DNA from 2 places in the Thermotoga sp. genome. Region 2 is predicted to be linked to the other one. Evidence: riboswitches for the same ligand, from Rfam matches in the RefSeq annotation. Region 2 holds a riboswitch; the other holds the start of a gene.
What was found. A riboswitch is a leader RNA that binds a small molecule or an ion and turns the genes downstream of it on or off. The one in region 2 is predicted to bind cobalamin.
Positions count from the first base shown of each region.

Region 1 (7,002 bases), on a different contig from region 2:
GGGGATTCAAAGGTATCGTTGTTTCCGACTACTTCGCCGTGAACATGCTTGGAGAGTACCACAGGATAGCAAAAGACAAATCTGAATCCGCCAGACTCGCACTCGAGGCGGGAATAGATGTTGAACTTCCAAAGACAGATTGTTATCAGCACCTGAAAGATCTTGTTGAAAAGGGAGTTATGTCCGAATCATTGATCGACGAAGCCGTTTCCAGAGTACTGAGGCTCAAGTTCATGCTCGGGCTCTTTGAGAACCCATACGTTGACGTGAAGAAAGCAAAGATAGGAAGTCACAGAGATATTGCCCTTGAGATTGCAAGAAAGTCAATTGTTCTGCTTAAAAACGATGGAATCTTACCTCTTGAAAGGAACAAGAAGGTAGCCTTAATAGGACCAAATGCCGGTGAGGTAAGAAATCTTTTGGGAGACTATATGTATCTCGCTCACATAAGAGCACTCCTTGACAACATAGACGATGTCTTCGGAAACCCACAAATCCCAAGGGAAAACTACGAAAGGCTGAAAAAGAGTATAGAAGAACACATGAAGAGCATCCCGAGCGTTCTCGATGCGTTCAAAGAAGAAGGAGTGACATTCGAATACGCAAAAGGATGCGATGTAACAGGAGAGGACAGGAGCGGCTTTGAGGAAGCCCTGGAGGTGGCAAAACGCTCGGATGTTGCCATTGTGGTTGTGGGAGACAGATCGGGCCTCACTCTCGACTGCACAACAGGTGAATCCAGAGACATGGCGAACCTCAAACTTCCGGGAGTTCAGGAAGAACTCGTCCTCGAAGTTGCAAAAACTGGAAAGCCTGTCGTTCTTGTCCTCATCACAGGAAGACCGTACTCACTCAAGAACGTGGTTGATAAGGTGAACGCCATTCTTCAGGTGTGGCTCCCAGGAGAGGCTGGTGGAAGAGCGATCGTCGACGTCATCTACGGAAAAGTGAATCCCTCCGGAAAACTTCCCATCAGTTTCCCAAGGAGTGCCGGTCAGATTCCCGTCTTCCACTACGTCAAACCCTCAGGAGGAAGATCTCATTGGCATGGAGATTACGTGGACGAGAGCACAAAGCCTCTCTTTCCCTTCGGACACGGTCTGTCTTACACGAAGTTCGAGTACAGTAATCTGAGGATAGAACCAAAAGAGGTACCTCCAGCTGGAGAGGTTGTGATAAAGGTCGATGTAGAGAACGTGGGGGAGATAGATGGAGACGAGGTAGTACAGCTTTACATTGGACGTGAGCTCGCAAGTGTGACAAGACCAGTGAAGGAATTGAAAGGTTTCAAGAGGGTTTCTTTGAGAGCGAAGGAGAAGAAGACGGTTGTATTCAAGCTTCACTTGGATGTTCTTTCCTACTACGACAGGGCCATGAAACTCGTTGTGGAGCCGGGTGAGTTCAAGGTGATGGTGGGCAGTTCCTCTGAAGATATCAGACTCACAGGTTCTTTCTGTGTCACCGGTGATAAAAGGGAAGTGATTGGGAAAAGGAAATTCTTCACAGAGTCTTACGAGGAGTGATAGAGAAGTGGCCTTCTTTGACATGCCTCTTGAGGAGCTGAAAGAGTACCACCCAGAGCGATACGAAGAGAAAGATTTCGACGAGTTCTGGAAAGAAACATTCGAAGAGAGCGAAAAGTTTCCTCTGAACCCCGTCTTCGAGAAAGTGGATTCTCACCTCAAGACAGTCGAAGTGTACGATGTTACCTTCTCCGGGTACATGGGGCAGAGAATAAAAGGATGGCTTCTTGTCCCAAAGCTGGAAGAAGAAAGACTTCCCTGTGTTGTGCAGTACATAGGTTACAATGGTGGAAGAGGCTTTCCACACAACTGGCTGTTCTGGCCATCCGTGGGTTGCATTTGTTTTGTCATGGACACCCGGGGACAGGGAAGCGGCTGGTTGAAGGGAGACACACCAGACTACCCAGAAGGTCCAATCGATCCTCAGTATCCAGGATTCATGACAAGGGGAATTCTGAATCCAAGAACCTATTACTACAGACGAGTTTTTGTGGATGCGGTCAGGGCAGTGGAAGCAGCCATCTCTTTCCCACGGGTGGATCCTGAAAGAGTTGTAGTGGCTGGAAGCAGTCAGGGCGGGGGGATTGCCCTTGCGGTGAGCGCCCTGTCAAATAAGGTAAAAGCTCTTCTGTGCGACGTACCGTTTCTGTGTCACTTCAGAAGGGCAGTGCAACTTGTCGACACACATCCGTACGTGGAGATCACGAACTTTCTCAAAACACACAGAGACAAAGAAAAAATCGTGTTCAGAACACTTTCCTACTTCGACGGAGTGAATTTCGCGGTGAGAGCAAAAATCGCCGCCCTGTTCTCTGTCGGACTCATGGATACCATTTGTCCACCTTCCACAGTCTTTGCAGCTTACAACCACTATGCTGGGCCAAAAGAGATCAGGATCTATCTGTACAACGGTCATGAAGGAGGAGATTCTTTCCAGGCAATCGAGCAGGTGAGGTTTCTGGAAAAGCTATTTGAGGAAGGCTAGGGGTTTTCCTGTGACAGGATGTTCCAGTACAACGAATTCTGTTTCGAAAACACTTCGGAGCACTCTCTCGTTGAGAACATCGGAGGGTGCTCCAATTTTTATAATTTCACCGTTTTTCATCACGACTATTCTGTCACACAGAAGTGATGCCACGTTTATATCGTGAAAGACCGCTACGATGGTTTTTCCAGATTCCTTCAGTTTTTTCATCACATTGCCCGCAAGACTCACGTTGCTGTAATCGAGATGTGCAGTCAGTTCATCCACGAGAAGGATCTTCGTATCCTGAGCAATCGCTTTCGAAAGCACAACCTTCCTGCGTTCACCAGCACTCAGTGTCCAGAAAGTTCTGGAAGAGAATTTCAAAGTATCGGTCAACTTCAGACTTTTTAAAACGGCTTCTTCATCCTTTTTGGACGTCTCACTCAAAAGATGCTGATGTGGGAGTCGTCCCATTTCGACTATCTCTTTTACAGTAAAATCGTACGAGGGAAAGAAATCTTGAGAAACAAGGGTGACGATCTTTGCCATCTCTTTTCTGGAAACCTCCCAGGGAACTTTCCCGGAGAGAAACACCTTTCCTCTCTGGGGCTTTAAAAGTCCCGCGAGTATCTTCAAAAGAGTGGTCTTACCAGATCCGTTGGGGCCTATTATCCCAAAGAACTCTCCTTTCTCCACAGAGAATTCGATGTTTTTCAAAGAAAAACCTGTCCTGTATTGAAAATATAAATTCTCTACCCTCACCGCTTCCAATTCACACACCCCTTTTCATGAGAAAGGCAAGGAAAGGAGCTCCTATCAGTGCTGTTACAACTCCAACGGGAAGTTCCGTTGGGGAAAAGAGAGATCTCGACATCGTATCACAGAGGGTGAGGAGAACACCCCCCACAATCACACTTGCCAGTGCGGATCTAAGGAAACCAGGTCCCACAAGGTACCTGGCAATGTGAGGAACGATGAGGCCGACAAAACCTATCACACCGCTTCTGGAGACGAGAAAAGCGGTGGTAAGGTTCCCAAAGAGGAAAGTGAACACCTTCAGAAACTCCACGTTGATTCCCAGAACAAAAGCCTCTTCCTCTCCTAGCGCCATGGCGTTGAGATGCTTTGAAAAGACCATGGAGTAGAGAAGAAACGGCATGACAACCGCCGAGTAGAAAGCAACGTCTTTCCAAACCGTTCCCGAGAAACTCCCGAAGAGCCACATAGATATGGTGGTCACGTTCCTTTTGAGTAGAACGATCGTCATGTAGGTAAGGGAACTGAAGAGAGTACTGATCACAACTCCTGAGAGAATGATGGAAGTCACGGGGAAACGACCTTCTTTCCTCGCGATAAAGAGAGTGAGAAGTGAAGCGATCACAGAAAATCCAAAACTGAGAAGGGGAATACGGTATATCCAGGAAACGCCGATAACCTCAGCAAGGTAGAGCGAAAGAATCGTTCCAAAAGACGCGCCTGAAGAGATTCCAAGAAGATATGGATCGACGAGGGGATTTTTCAGAAGATTCTGAAAAACGTTTCCCACCAGAGAAAGTCCCGCTCCTACAATGAAACTCGCAAAGACCCTGGGAATTCTCAAGGACAGGATCCTCTCGACCAACGGATTCTCTTTTAAACCAAACAGGACCCCCAAGATCTCAAGGGGGTCCAAGGGCACACCACCGAAGAGTATTCCAAAAAGAAAACTGATCATCAGAATCGGAAGGATAAACTTTTTCACCGATTGCTCCCTCCGTAGAAATAATCGTACAGGATGTCAAGGAGTTTAAAAACATCTGGAGAGGGTTGAGAGGACAGGTTTCCGTCCACTGTGAAGACTTTTTTGTTTTTCACGGCGTTTATCTCCCTGAACGGCTCGAACTCGAGAATTTTCTTCACTTCCTCGTCTTCTGTTCCTGGAACATAAACTCCCACAATGATCACATCGGGGTTCTGTGCCACAACGTACTCAAGGGACAGCTGTGGCCATCCGTTAGGCCCTGCGATACCCGAAGCGATGTTCATTCCACCGGCAAGAGAAATGATTTCGTTCAGATAGGATCCTTCTCCACACGTCCATATCTCTTTCACGTCAGGACCCGGTGCAGAGATCAGATACAGGACTTTTGGACGCTTCGAAGGAGGTATATTGTAAGTCTTCTTTCCTATTTCCAACATTTCCTTTTTCAGCTCATTTGCCTTTTCACTTGCCGGTTTTGGTTCACCGAAGACCGCTCCGAGGAGTACCACGTCCCTTATGATGTCGTCGAGTGAGGTAGGATTTATCACGAGAACCTTCACCCCAACCTTTTCCAGTTTTGCAACCTCGGGAAGCTGGAACCCTCCGAACATCAGAACAAGATCGGGATCCAAGGCTACCACTTTCTCAATATTCACCGGAACCATCGCACCCACTCTTTCTGCCTCGTAACTGTCATAATCTGTTACACCAACGATTCTGTCTTCTAACCCCAGAAAGATCAGAAACCTCGTTGCAGCGGGAGAAAGGCTGACTACCCTTTTTGGAACAGAAGTGATCTCCACCACTCTTCCCGCATCGTCCACGATCGTCACAGCGAGTGTGAGGATAGAAACCATGACAAACAAGAGAAAACCCAGTTTCCTGAGCACAGTCATCCCTCCCTTGAAAAGAAATATCCCCACCTTCCTGGTTCCGAGGAAGGTGGTTCCCTTCACCGCGGGCGGGTTTCCCGGCTTCCGGATCGTCCTACTCCCCACGCCTTCCCAGGGCGAAGGCCCCAGTGGCATCGTGTGGGTTTCGTCCCCGGTCACGGTGGCGGCCCCGCGCCGGATTTTCACCGGCTTCCCCTTTGAACCTGAAAGGTACCTCGCGGTGAGGGGGGCTATCTCAAAGAATCATACCATAGATTTCGCCCGTTCCATTTCTTCGGAAAGAAGGTGTTTCAAACGATAATCTGGATTCTCCAGAATCACCTGAATTCCTCTCTTCTTCTTCTGCTCAATGATGATCGGTGCCCGAAGATTTATCGTGGCCTCCTCTGGCTTTCCAGGGGGTATCGTTAATACACAGAAAAAAAGAAGCTCGTCCTGATTTGGCGCACCAAGCTTTTCGAGGTCACTGGGTGATACCTTGGGGTCATAATCAGGTCTCACAAGCTTTGGGTCCACAACGGGAAGGCCGATCTGACTGTCTTCCAAGGAAAGCAACCACCCTATAGGGAAGGTTTCTTCCGGAAAGACCAACGCGAACCTTCTCAAATGCTCAAAACCTGGAATTCCTTCTTCGAACGCGAAGATTTGATCATCGGCTATCTCCATTTCCCCGAGTTTTGTGCTGTAAACCACGTTATCACCTCACACAAAATCCACCAGAGTAGCTTGAAGAACTCGACTCGCCGACTTCAAAGCGGCCTCCAAGACCGACTGTTGCATCGCAAGATCCGTTACAAGCTCGGTTATATCGGCGTCTCGCTCCCTGGAGAGGTATTCTGTGAAGAAATAATCCAGATCCTCAACCCTTTTTCCAACCATCTCTATGAACCTGCTCACTCCACCTATTTTTCCCGTTACCTTCGTGATGTTCTCTTCGAAAAGAGATAGATCCTTTAAGGAGATGTTGGATATGTGAGAAGATATCGTGTTGTCATCGAGGTTTGAACGCAGAAGATCAGACACCTCATCCAGTACCTGGAATATGTTTCTTCCGTCGTCCAGTTTGAAAACCTCGCTCGCCGTGACACCGTATTCTATGGAGCGCCCCAAAACTGACACGGAACGGCTTTTGTCAGCAGAGGGAGAAATCACTATCTTCCAAGCATCGTTTTCGTATTTCACGGGCTCGTTGAAGACATCGTAACCGGAGAAGATGTATTCGTTTCCGATCCTGGTGTTCGCTATCTCAACCAGGTTGTCCCTTATTTTTTCTATTTCCTCCGCTATTGCTTCTCTTTCCGCCTTCGAAAGTGTTCCGTTCGCAGCCCTGACGAACAATTCTCTCAACCTCTGAGAAATCGCAGAAATCGTCTGCAACGCGCTGTCGTACGCGTTCACATAGGTCTGAACGTGATCTATGTTCCTCTGGAATTGCTTTAATTCCCTTTTTCTCGTCATGATATCGCTGGCCCTCTTGGCAACGACTGCATCGTCGCTCGGGAATCTTACCCTGTAACCCGAAGAAAGCTGATCGTGGAGCTTCGCAATTCTTTTCAGGCTCGTCTGTATATTGAACAACACTCTATCACTGATCATCCTGTTCGTTATGCGCATTCTATCACCTCACCATGTTTATCACAGTCTGTATCATCTCGTCCACCGTGGTGATAACTTTGGCAGCCGCGTTGAAAGCGTGCTGATACTCTATCATATTCGCCATTTCCTCATCGAGCGACACTCCTTTCACCCTTTCTCGTTCGTTGTCTATCTCCTGTTTCAATATCTCAGTGTTGGTTTTGAGGTGTTTCGCTGTTTCCGATTCCACTCCCAGCTCGGCTACCACTCCTCCGAAGAATTCGTAGAAGCTTTCCTTCCCGT
Region 1 is NZ_JAGGZH010000071.1:571-7,572, forward strand. Features, by position in the region: partial or broken gene J7K79_RS04750 (glycoside hydrolase family 3 N-terminal domain-containing protein) at 1-1,523, shown strand, start outside; gene J7K79_RS04755 (acetylxylan esterase) at 1,531-2,508, shown strand; gene J7K79_RS04760 (ABC transporter ATP-binding protein) at 2,491-3,270, opposite strand; gene J7K79_RS04765 (iron ABC transporter permease) at 3,263-4,231, opposite strand; gene J7K79_RS04770 (cobalamin-binding protein) at 4,228-5,121, opposite strand; cobalamin riboswitch at 5,174-5,358, opposite strand; gene fliW (flagellar assembly protein FliW) at 5,368-5,817, opposite strand; gene flgL (flagellar hook-associated protein FlgL) at 5,827-6,738, opposite strand; gene J7K79_RS04785 (flagellar basal body rod C-terminal domain-containing protein) at 6,743-7,002, opposite strand, start outside.
Region 1: it holds a riboswitch for cobalamin, as region 2 does, so the genes downstream of both, J7K79_RS04770 (cobalamin-binding protein) here and metE (5-methyltetrahydropteroyltriglutamate--homocysteine S-methyltransferase) in region 2, are expected to answer to the same signal.

Region 2 (7,002 bases):
AAGGGTTATCTTGAAATTCCTCGGGGGAAAACTCAAAATCTGCATCGACGGGTCGTTTGATTTTGTGGACGTCAGAGACGTAGTCGATGGCCTCATAAAGCTTTCAGAGAGGGGAAGAAAAGGGGAAGTGTACATCCTTGGAAATCGATCTGTGACGATGAGAAAACTGATGACGATACTGGAGGAGGTAAGTGGTGTTCCCGCTCCTAAAATATATCTACCGCTACATATGGCATGGATTGTTTCTGGTGTTTCAACGGTGTTTTCAGCCCTGAGAAACCGTGAAACCATATTTACACCATACGCAATCTACACACTGACAAGAAACTACGCTTTTTCCCATGAAAGGGCTGAAAAAAAGCTTGGATACCACCCCAGACCTCTCGAGGAAACCTTAGAAGATACTGTTAAATGGTTCAGAGCGCAAATTTCATTTGAAAGTTTAAAGGGCTTCCGTTCTGCAGGTCTTCAGAGCAGATAGTTTGGTTTTATTGTTAGCGTATGTTTATCACATTATGAAGAGTACGTTTCGAAAGGTATCAACAGCTTTGAATATGAGGCTTTCCTCGATTTTGACAAACGACCTTGGGGGGTGTACACTTAGGGAGTGCCGCGATTGGCGGAAAGATTTTGAAGAAGGAGTGATTTTTTTATGAGAGGTACGGTTAAGTGGTTTGACTCCAAGAAAGGTTACGGTTTCATCACCATGGAGAACGGAGAAGACATCTTCGTTCACTGGTCCGCAATCCAGATGGATGGTTTCAAAACCCTCAGGGAGAACGAACCCGTTGAGTTCGATGTCCAGCGGGGGACCAAAGGTCCTCAGGCCGTCAACGTGAGACCCGTCAAATAATCAAAGAGCGAAACCAATCCAAGCCCCGGTGTTCATCACCGGGGTTTTTTTGATATATTAAGAGAGGATCAAGATTTCAGGGAGGTGCTCGACTTGGTCAGAGTACGATTTGCTCCCAGCCCCACAGGGTACCTGCACGTTGGAGGTGCAAGGACTGCTCTCTTCAACTGGATGTTCGCAAGAAAAGAAGGTGGAAAGTTCATCCTGAGAATAGAGGACACCGACTTGGAGAGAAGTTCCAGAGAGTTCGAGAAACAAATCCTCGACTCTCTGAAATGGTGTGGGCTGGATTGGGACGAGGGCCCCGATGTTGGGGGAGACCACGGTCCGTATCGTCAAAGTGAAAGACTCGAAATATACAGAAATCACGCTGAAAAACTGGTGGAAGAAAAAAGAGCTTATTACGTTGTCTACGACAGAGAAAATCCTTCTGAAGAACTCTTTTCTACATTCGAGTATCCCGAAGAGTACGCCAGAAGAGGGCATCCCATAACTGTGAAATTCAAAGTCCTTCCCGGTAAGACCACATTTGAAGATTTCCTGAAAGGAAAGATGGAGTTCGATAACTCCACCATAGAAGATTTCATCATCGTGAAGTCAAATGGTTTCCCTACTTATAACTTCGCGGTTGTGGTGGACGATCATCTGATGGAGATTTCCCACGTCTTTCGAGGAGAGGACCATCTTTCCAACACACCAAAACAGCTCATGATCTATGAGGCGTTCGGTTGGAAACCTCCCGTTTTCATGCATATTCCTCTCATACTGGGACCGGACAGAGCCCCTCTCAGCAAAAGGCATGGTGCAACCTCCGTCGAGCATTTCAGGAAAGAAGGTATCCTGGGCAGGGCTTTGATGAATTACCTCGCGCTTCTCGGCTGGAGAGTAGAGGGAGATGAGATATTCACTATAGAGGAGAAGCTCGGGTCTTTCGATCCCAGGAACATCTCCAACAAAGGAGTGATATTCGACTATCAGAAACTCGAGTGGGTGAATGGAAAGCATATGAGGATGATGGATTTAGAGGATCTGAAAAGAGAATTCTTAGAATGGGCAAGATACGTGGATAAAGAGATTCCCGATGTGGAAGAGGAATACTTCATAGCGGTGCTTCGTATCTGTAGAGAAAAGGTTAACACCTTAGTCCAGCTTTACGATATCGTGTATCCCTTCCTGAACGAAAATTATGAGTACGAGAAAGACTGTGTCGAAAAGTTTCTCAAAAAAGAAGAGGCAGAACAGGTCCTGAACGTGGTGAAATCTGAGTTTGAAAAGTTAAACGACTGGAACATGGAAAACATCGAAAAGATTCTAAGAGAGGTGGCGGGGAAAGGAATTGCTTCAAAGAAAGTGGTGTTCCAGACGGTGAGGGGTGCAGTAACAGGAAAGCTCGTTACACCGGGACTCTTTGAAACAATAGAGGTTCTTGGAAAAGAAAGAACTCTGAAAAGACTTGAAAGGACCATTCAATTTCTTAAAGGGGGAAACTAATATGAAACTGGCCTTTCTGGGAGATATACACGGTAATCTGGAAGCTCTGAATGCGGTTCTGGAAGACATAGAGAAAAGGAAAGTCGATGAGATATACTGCCTTGGAGATCTGGTCGGTTACGGGCCGGATCCTGAGGGGGTTGTTCAGGTTATAAGAGACAGAAAAATAAAGACGGTGATGGGAAACTATGACAATGGAGTGGGAAACCTTAGAGAAAGCTGCGGGTGCTCCTACGCACCGGGAAGAGAGTCCGAGGTGGGAGAGATTTCCCTGAAGTGGACCATTGGAAACACCTTTGAAGAGGCTAAGCGATTTCTGAGAGCTCTTCCAAAAAGAATCTCCTTTGAAATAGAAGGAGTGAAGTTTCTTCTTGTTCACGGCAGCCCGCTCAACGAACTTTTGGAGTACGTAAAGCCAGATACTCCTTCTAGGAGATTGAAGGAGATTGCACAGTCTGTAGAAGAAGACATCATCGTGAATGGACACACATATTCTCATGGCAAGATGGATTTCAGGAAAACTGATTTTGAATCCGGGAAGTGTGGGAAGGCTAAAAGATGGTGATCCTCGAGCGTCTTACATACTGGTTGATGTGAGCGAAGGAGTGGTTCGTTTCGAGACGGTACGTGTTCCTTATGAGATGAGAAAAACCGTTGAAAAAATCATAAAAAGAGGTCTACCAGTTGAGCTTGCTACGGTTCTGGCTCTCGGAGAAACATTCGATATGGGGCCGGGTAAGGTCACGTTTTCCTTAGAGCAATGAAAGCGCAGCATCCTTTGAAATTTCCCTCACCTCCAACGGGCTTTGTGATGAAGTCCACCGACTCTTTTAATAATTCCTGAAGTTTCTTTCTGTACTCTCCTTTTGGTTGCATACAACCCAGAATCACCCTTTTGAAAAGCCTTCTTGCCTTCTCAAAGATCCGGACGGTGTCCTCCAGTGCGGGAGGATTTTTATCTGCAAATGGTGTTTCAGGTGTGGGTATGAAAACGTTCAGCACCACTGTGTCAGTTTCTTTCGAGAGGATTTCAAGGGCCTTTTCCTCGTGGGTTATCTTTCCACCAAGAATTCCTATCGTGATATGAAAGACTACCTTTTCATAAAAGCGTGCTATTTGCAGTATTTCCTGTGGAGTCAGATCGAGCCCGTATATTCTTTTCATCACTTCAGGATCTCCGAAAAAGTCCATAGAAACCACATCTGCCAGCTCTTTTGCCACCTCTGACTTCTGAAACCCAACATGAAAATTGTACAGAAGGTTGTATCTTTCCCTGTATTCTCTCAATACGTCTCTGTGAACTTCAAACGGGATCGATCCGTCTGCGAGCATTCCACCACTGATCAGAAAGCTCTTGTATCCTTTCTTGACGTAAAGGGGAATCTCCTCAACAGAGATCATGTGACGGAGATAACGCGCACCGCAGTGTGGGCAGTTCAGAGCGCAGAACGTACCGGTCACACTCACCGGAATGGTATGGGATGGATCTATTGTTTTCACGATTATTCCCTCCTCAAATAGAGCGGAAGACTATTGAAAATAATATCAAATGTTTTTCCGGACGTTAACGAAGTCAACTTTATTTACGATTTTATCTTTTGTGCAGATTTTCTGTTCCCAAAGATTTATTGACACGAAAATGATTTGTGGTAAAAGTAAGTAATAAGGCTGGATGTAAGGGAAGAGGGGTGAAAATCCCCCGCTGCCCCGCAGCCGTGACCGGGGGCGAAAGCCGCTTATCCGCTCTTATGCGGATGGGGGAGGAGGTCCCGAGTAGGGTGTTCCCGAAAGGAGGCTTCCTTCCTTGGGCTGAAGGCTCAGTCCATGGGCTTTCAGCCGACAGACCACTGGTACCGAAAGGTACTGGGAAGGTGCGGCGAGTAGGATGATCCGGAAGCCGGAAGACCTATCCAGCCTTTAAAAACCTCGAGGGGGGTTGAAAACCATGCTCAGATCTTTTCCGCCATCACCACCCTGAAAATCCATCCTTGTTTGATTCCACCCACAATTAAGTCAGCCTGAGTATTAAGAAGGAGGGAAAACACTGTGCAAACTCTGGCTTATGGCTTCCCTAAGCTTGGGAAGAAAAGGGAGTTTAAAAAGCTGCTTGAAGGTTTCTGGAAGGGCAATCTCACTGAGGAAGAACTCCATAAAGGAATAGAGAACTTAAAACTCAAAAGGGTTGAAAACTATCAGGATAATGTGGATCTTTTTCCTTCAAATGAAGTCTCACTTTATGATTTCATTCTTGATACAGCGGTTATGGTAGGAGCCATTCCTGGCAGATTTCAACCTTATAAAGGGCTCAAGACCTATTTTGAGATGGCCAGAGGTAAACAGGCTCTTGAACTCACCAAGTGGTTCAACACTAATTACCACTATCTGGTTCCGGAGCTGGAGAATCAGGATTTTTCAATTCTGGATAACTTTCCGCTTAAAGATTTTCTTTTTCATCAAAGACACGGAATCAATACGCTTCCAAAAATGATAGGGCCTTTTACCTTCTTGAAGCTGGCTAAGCTTATCAAACCTTCCAAAGGGGGAATTGAGATAGAAAAAATAACTGATCCAGAGACCTTTGAAGTTCTTTTAGAAAGACTGATGCCGGTTTATCAGGAGATATTGAAAAGTGTGGTCGAGGCAGGAGCTAATATCATTCTTATAGAAGAACCTGCTCTGGTGATGGAGCTCGAACCCTGGGAATGGAATCTGATCAGAAAAACCTATGAAGTTCTTTCAAAGATTGCGGATCTGTGGGTGTTAACCTACTATGACAGTGTATCTGATTATCTTTCTTTCATAGAGCTTCCAGTCAGAGGATTGGGACTCGACCTGGTTTCAAATCAAGAAAATCTGGGCAGTTTGAAAACATGGGGTTTTCCAAAGGACAAGGTTCTTATTGCGGGTATTATCAACGGAAGACAGGTATGGAAGGCTGATCTAGAAAGCAAACTCAGAGAAGTCGAGAGCCTTTTGAAATACACCGATAATCTTGTGATATCTAACTCGTGTCCTCTCTTTCATCTTCCTGTTTCTCTGGCAGGAGAAGATCATCTACCACCTGAGTTGATAAACAAACTCTCCTTTGCTGAAGAGAAATTAACGGAGCTAAAACTCATCAAAAAAGGATTGGAAGGAGATCCAGAGGCTTTACGTGTTATAACTGAAACCAAAAAAGCACTGCAAGTTTCCTTTGGACAGAAAAAAGAAGTGAATGAAAGAATTTCACAGCTCACAGAAAGGGATTTCATCCGGGATATACCTTACTCGGAGAGAATGAAGCTTCAACAGGAAAGACTTAAGCTTCCTCTTTTCCCCACAACAACTATAGGCTCTTTCCCACAAACAGAAGATGTAAGAGCTATGAGGGCCAAGTTCAACAGAGGAGAGATAGGAGCAGAAGAGTACAAACAGTTTATTAGGCAGAAAATCGTTGAGGTTATAAAACTGCAGGAAGACCTTGAACTCGATGTTCTTGTACATGGAGAATTTGAAAGAACGGACATGGTAGAGTTTTTTGCTCAGAAATTAGAAGGAATAGCCACCACCAAACAGGGTTGGGTGCTCTCTTATGGTTCAAGGGTTTATCGCCCTCCTATCATCTTTGGGGATGTCTGGAGAAGTGCACCTATGACTCTGGAGGAGATCACCTATGCCCAGAGTCTGACTCAAAAACCGGTGAAGGGAATGCTCACAGGTCCGGTAACTATTCTAAACTGGAGTTATTATCGGGAAGACCTTTCCAAGGAACAAATAGCCTATCAAATTGCTCTGGCGTTACTCGATGAAGTGAAAGATCTGGAGAACGCAGGGATAAAAATCATCCAGATAGACGAACCAGCTTTTAGGGAAGGAGCTCCCATTAAAAGGAGAAATTGGGACGAATATTTCAGCTGGGCGGTGAAGGCCTTCAGACTCTGTTCTAAGGCCAGACCTGAGACTCAAATTCACACTCATATGTGTTACTCGGAGTTCAATGAAATCATCGATTATATCGCCCAGATGGATTTTGATGTTATCTCTATAGAAGCTTCAAGAAGCAAAGGAGAAATTATAGAGGCTTTCGAAAACTTCACCGGCTGGGATAGACAAATTGGTCTTGGAGTTTATGACATCCACTCTCCAAGTGTACCTACAAAAGAAGAAATGAAAGAGGTGGTGAGGAGGGCCTTAAAGGTCTTGCCCAGAGAACTTCTATGGATAAACCCTGACTGTGGCCTGAAAACCAGAAGATGGGAAGAGGTAATTCCTGCTCTCAAGAATATGGTAGAGATGGCTAAGGAGCTCAGACAGGAAGCCAGACTGTAAATTTCTGGTGTTGAATAAACGCAGGGCAACGAGTGAACAGGAGGTGCAAGGAGCTTTTGGCTTGCACCTCTTTTTTCCAAATGTTACTTAACCTGCTAAACAAAAACTGGAGTTACAATCTCATGGGGAGGTGATAGAATGAGGAAGTTTCTGATTGTTTTTCTTGTTGTCCTTTTGAGTGTTCTCTTGCTTGGTGTGAGGCTCACCATTCTCCATGTGAACGACACGCACGGACATGCATGGGCGTTCGATGAATAGCGAAACCCGGGAATAGGAGGGCTCGCTGCTATCGCAACCATAGTCGAAGAAGTGAGAAGAGAAGTTGAGGAACAAGAGGGATACGTGATATT
Region 2 is NZ_JAGGZH010000038.1:1,681-8,682, reverse strand. Features, by position in the region: gene J7K79_RS03065 (NAD-dependent epimerase/dehydratase family protein) at 1-481, shown strand, start outside; gene J7K79_RS03060 (cold-shock protein) at 653-853, shown strand; gene gltX (glutamate--tRNA ligase) at 947-2,344, shown strand; partial or broken gene J7K79_RS03050 (metallophosphoesterase family protein) at 2,346-3,108, shown strand; gene J7K79_RS03045 (radical SAM protein) at 3,086-3,844, opposite strand; cobalamin riboswitch at 3,998-4,273, shown strand; gene metE (5-methyltetrahydropteroyltriglutamate--homocysteine S-methyltransferase) at 4,391-6,652, shown strand; partial or broken gene J7K79_RS03035 (5'-nucleotidase C-terminal domain-containing protein) at 6,791-7,002, shown strand, end outside.